Regions from separate parts of the Candidatus Enterococcus clewellii genome, predicted to be linked through region 1. Evidence: riboswitches for the same ligand, from Rfam matches in the RefSeq annotation. Region 1 holds a riboswitch; the other holds the start of a gene.
What was found. A riboswitch is a leader RNA that binds a small molecule or an ion and turns the genes downstream of it on or off. The one in region 1 is predicted to bind fluoride.

Region 1 (2,411 bases):
CTCTACCGGTAAGTGTTGTCCCTGCCAAAGCTAAGAGAACGCCAAGCATCCTCACTAACGAAACAAACAGAACCAATAGGAAAGGCTGCCACCCTGCAGAATACGCAAAGGATAAATTCACACTTGCTCCAACTAACACAAACAAAAAGATTTCCGCAGCCAGCCACAGCTTATTGAACTTGACAGACAACCTTTTGGCAACAGGTTGTCTGAATCTGTACAGCATCAGACTTAAGCTCATTACGCTCAGCATGCCAGAAAAAGCAAATGAACCTTCCAACCTATCCTCCATCCCCATCAAAAGAAAGGATAGACTCAAAATAACCAAGACCTTTATTGAATCTCTCATAGAATAACGAGCGAAAAACTGTGCCAACAACCACCCAACTGCAGCACCAAGTAACAGACCGGAAAGAATAGCCATTGGAATTTGTAATAAGGTTGAGGCTGTAAATTCTGCGCCCTGATTGATCCCCAAAAATGCAGTAAAAAGAACCAATACGAAAACATCATCCACGGATGCTCCTGCCAAAATGATTTGTGGAATATGCTTTTTCCGTCCATATCCCTCTTGAATAAGCCGTAACATTCTCGGCACAACTACAGCTGGAGAAACAGCAGCAATCACACTGCCAAGCAGCAAAGCTTCCGAAATTGAAAATCCAAACAACAATGGCGCAAAAATAACTGTTGCACCAATCTCAACAAGCGCCGGAACAAAGCACATCAATAGGGCTGGACGTCCAACCTTTTTTAGTTCACCAAGATCCAGCGACAGCCCAGCTCGTGTTAAAATCACGATCAAGGCCAACTCTCTTAAATCTGCTGAAAGTGCCAAAAAGTGTGATGAAAGAAGATTCAAGACAGATGGCCCTAAAAGAATCCCCGTCAAAAGAAAGCCTACCAGAGAAGGCAGATTCAACCTTTGCATCAACTGACCAAAAAATAACCCTAAAAGAATAACGATAGTAACACTGATTAACATAAAATACCTCCAATAAAATATAGATGAGTCGCTCTACTCACAAGCAATATAGGAAACTGATAGAGAGGTGCCTTTTGCCTCTATATTCCGTTTATCTTATTGCTGACTGAGCAAACTCGTGAAGCTAGACAATAAAAAAATGACTTCTACACACCAAATAAAATGGTGGTAGAAGTCATCAGCAAAATAATTGCGGTTTTGACATACACTGTCTAGGGAGAACTTCATTCCCTATTGCTCTTCTATTATTACCAAAAGAATAAAAAAAGTCAACCTTCTTTTTTGCTTGATAAGTTGTCATCTTATCCATTCTTCTTCGACAAAAAGGATAAGATAAACATGCATGGCAGTTCCTGCTATACTCTGCATTTAAGTGTACAAAAAACTTGGCTGAGGCTTGTAATTCAACTCCTACACCGGAACAAATGATGGATCAAAAGCAATCTCTAACACTTCTACCTATTTCTTTGCTAGTTCTTTATATCGAAAGCATTCTATTTCATGATCATTGATAATACCTACTGCTTGTAAAAAGGCATAAATAATTGTACTGCCAATGAACTTGAACCCACGTTTTTTCAGCTCTTTACTAATACGATCGGAAAGCTCACTCGTTGGGATCATTGCTTCGTTTTTGTGTCTATGGGTATGAATTGTCCGATGATCCGTAAACTGCCAGAGATAATCCGAAAAGCTACCGAACTCTGCTTGAATCTTTTTTACTGCCTGTGCGTTATGAATAGCTGCTTCGATTTTTCGTCTGTTGCGTATGATCCCCTTGTTTTGTAACAGCTCTTGGATTTTCTCTTCTTTATAGTTAGCCACCGTTTCAATCTCAAACTGATCGAATGCTTGATCAAACGCCGACGTTTTATTCAAAATCGTTTGCCAGCTAAGTCCGGCTTGATTGATATCCAAAATCAGCTTTCGAAAAAGCAAGCGGTCTTCATAAATTGGTACACCCCAAATCTCATCGTGATAGTGCTCCATATTCGCACTTGTTTTTGCCCATTCACATTTATCCATCAGTACTCCTCCTACATCAAATAGAACCTTTTTCCCCTTTTAACCATCTATTACTACGCCGGTTTTTAAACAAATGCCATGTATTCTTTCGGATTTTCCTTATGTTGCAAAATGACTTCCAATAAATATTCTGTATGCTTCACACATGAAGGCTGCTTCAAGATACGAAAAATAGAAATCGCTTGTTGACACATTTCCATTCCCTTCTCCTTTGATTCTGTGATAATTTGATACCAGCCTTTAAAAAAAAGCAGATAGATGCTATTCGTTGAATCCTCCGTGTCATACAAGGTTTTTTCAAGAAGTTTCATCACTTCTTTGCTCTCTTCAAAATAACGAAAATTCAAAAAAGAAGTCAGAACGGAGAAAAGCAATCCTACTCGAAGCTCTCTCATCACGG
Region 2 (2,411 bases), 780 kb from region 1:
GCATTTCCTGAAAAAGCATCTGTTAGTAAAGGTAAACTCAGTCCCAAATAGCGTTGTGTGCCTAAAAACAAAGCAGCAGCAACGACTATCGCACCACCAAATATATTTCGTAAAACCGGATTTGCTATCCAGTTACTATAGGTTTTCTTTAGAAAAACAATAGATCGACTAAAAACCCAGCCAATCAAACCAAAACAGATACCGGCTAAGACTATTTTTAAAAAGACCTGAACAGACCACTCAGGTACAGCCCCCATCGCGTAATGCGTGTGGCTCACTCCATACATTTCCGTAACAATATTCGCAAAAAAAGCGGAAAAAAAACTGGGGAAAATTGCTTCTGAGCGAAGCTTTCCTAAAGCAAGTACTTCCAGTCCGAAGATCGTTCCTGCCAATGGAGTGCCGAATACCGAGCTAAAGCCGGCACTAATACCGGAAATAAGGATGATCTCACGTTCATAACCAGATAAACGGAAACCTCTTCCGACAGAATCAGCAACAGCTCCACCCATTTGAACAGCAGTACCTTCACGACCTACAGAACCGCCAAACAAATGCGTTGTGATTGTTCCGAATAACGTCAATGGAATCAAGCGTAAGGGGATTGTTTCGTCTCCACCGTTCGCCTGACGAATAACTAAATTGTTTCCGCCAGCAGCATTTTTCCCATAGTGGGTGTACAGATACGCAAAAATTCCTCCACTAACCGGCAACAAGAATAACAGCCAGCGATGTGATTCACGATAAGCAGAAACCCATGCTAAGCTATTTAAAAAGAAGGCTGATAACGACCCCATAATCCCTCCGATTATCAATGCGATAATCATCCATTTCCCCATATAGATTCCTGTCAGAAGTAGTTTATTTTTTCTATCCATACTCTTTCTCTCCCCTTTTAAGCAAAATGAAAACGCCTACCAAACGAGAGGTTCTTCCCTTGTTTGGTAGGCGTCATCAATTTATTCCTCAAAATAAATATTTATCGGCGAACACCATCGCCCTCATAGACTATTTAACTGAATCTAATTTAGCATAAAGCCAATGATTAGACAATCGATATACCTCAAAATTTCTTCTAGAAAAAAACTGAACTTATTCTTTAGTCCATCAACTTTTTCAAAAAACAATTATACAGCGAACCACTCGGACCATTCACCCAAAATTTTAACACGCTTTTTCACTCCGTCTTCTGCTCTAAGAGAGTATGCAACCTGTATTGCACTTCGGGTATTCAACTCACGATGAGTAATCGCCCAATGGTTCCCGTTCTTTGGAGAATTTAAGGTTTCCATATTTGCCCAATACTCTCCATTTCCACTGATTTCATCCAAATCATGTATAACAATTGATTGTGTATAGTTTTTCGCCAAAGTTCCTTCGCTAAGCGAAATTCTATTGTCACGAATCGTCAAAATTCGCTTATTATTTGCGTAATCCTGAAAAGCAAAGGTGATACCATTATCCGTATTTTTTAAGGCAAACATTCGGGCAAACAGCTTATCATCCAATTGAAACCCTAATCCAAGATACCTCATATTTCCACTAGCCAGAGTTTTCGTATTCAAATTGAAATCTACTGTATAATCAATTGTCACACCATTTTCTACTTTCGCAGAAAGGTCAGTTAAATCTTTTGTAACTAGCCCTAGATCATGCCCTAAATTCGCTATTTGTGCATCACATGGCGTATCTACCGAAGAAGGCACATAGAGAAAATCAGCAACCTGTCTTTCTTGAGTGCCATGTCCATCAACAGGGCGATTAATCAGTCGGTTTCGAACAACCGTTTGTGCTGAACCGCCACCATCAAGCATGTATAAAAACTGAATTTTCCTTTCTTTTATCAGCATTTCAGCAACACTCACTGCATTCATGCCTGGCTGTTCTTTCATTCTCCCATTGCATGTAAAAAATCCTATTCGACCATTTTCATATTGATAAATCAGTTGCAATGGATTTATTACCTCTGGAGCTGTTACAATCGCATAATCATCCAGTATCTTTTTGTCAACCAGCTTTCCATCCAACACAAGAGGGCAAAACCCTATCAGCGATTCAGTCAAACCAAAATCTAACAATTCTTTCGCCGTTTTCTGTGGCTCATGGGCTGATAAATTTCCATTCCCATCAATGCCTAAATACCAACGATTCAAATTATTGGGTAATTTATCAAATACTACCTCTCCTTCATGAATATTTATCCCTCTTGGTTGTAATAACCCTGTTGAAGTAATTTGTGCTGTCGATGCGTTGGTAACTAAACTCGTTGCATTTCTTCCAGCAAACCCTCGAGCAGTTTCTCCACTGTTCATCCCAGGTTTATCATAAGCAAACCCCCGTTGCAATCTTTCATCCGTTTCAACTAAAAAATATTTTGTTCCGTTTTCAGCTTCAAACATTTGTACATCAAT

Region 2: linked by a shared signal. The riboswitch ahead of A5888_RS04905 (voltage-gated chloride channel family protein) and the one ahead of A5888_RS01300 (cation:proton antiporter) in region 1 are both predicted to bind fluoride.

The regions. Positions count from the first base shown of each region.
Region 1 is NZ_CP147247.1:264,506-266,916, reverse strand. It holds gene A5888_RS01300 (cation:proton antiporter) at 1-985, opposite strand, end outside; fluoride riboswitch at 1,148-1,226, opposite strand; gene A5888_RS01295 (DNA-3-methyladenine glycosylase I) at 1,445-2,011, opposite strand; gene A5888_RS01290 (helix-turn-helix domain-containing protein) at 2,077-2,411, opposite strand, start outside.
Region 2 is NZ_CP147247.1:1,044,231-1,046,641, forward strand. It holds gene A5888_RS04905 (voltage-gated chloride channel family protein) at 1-878, opposite strand, end outside; fluoride riboswitch at 939-1,009, opposite strand; gene A5888_RS04910 (phosphodiester glycosidase family protein) at 1,128-2,411, opposite strand, start outside.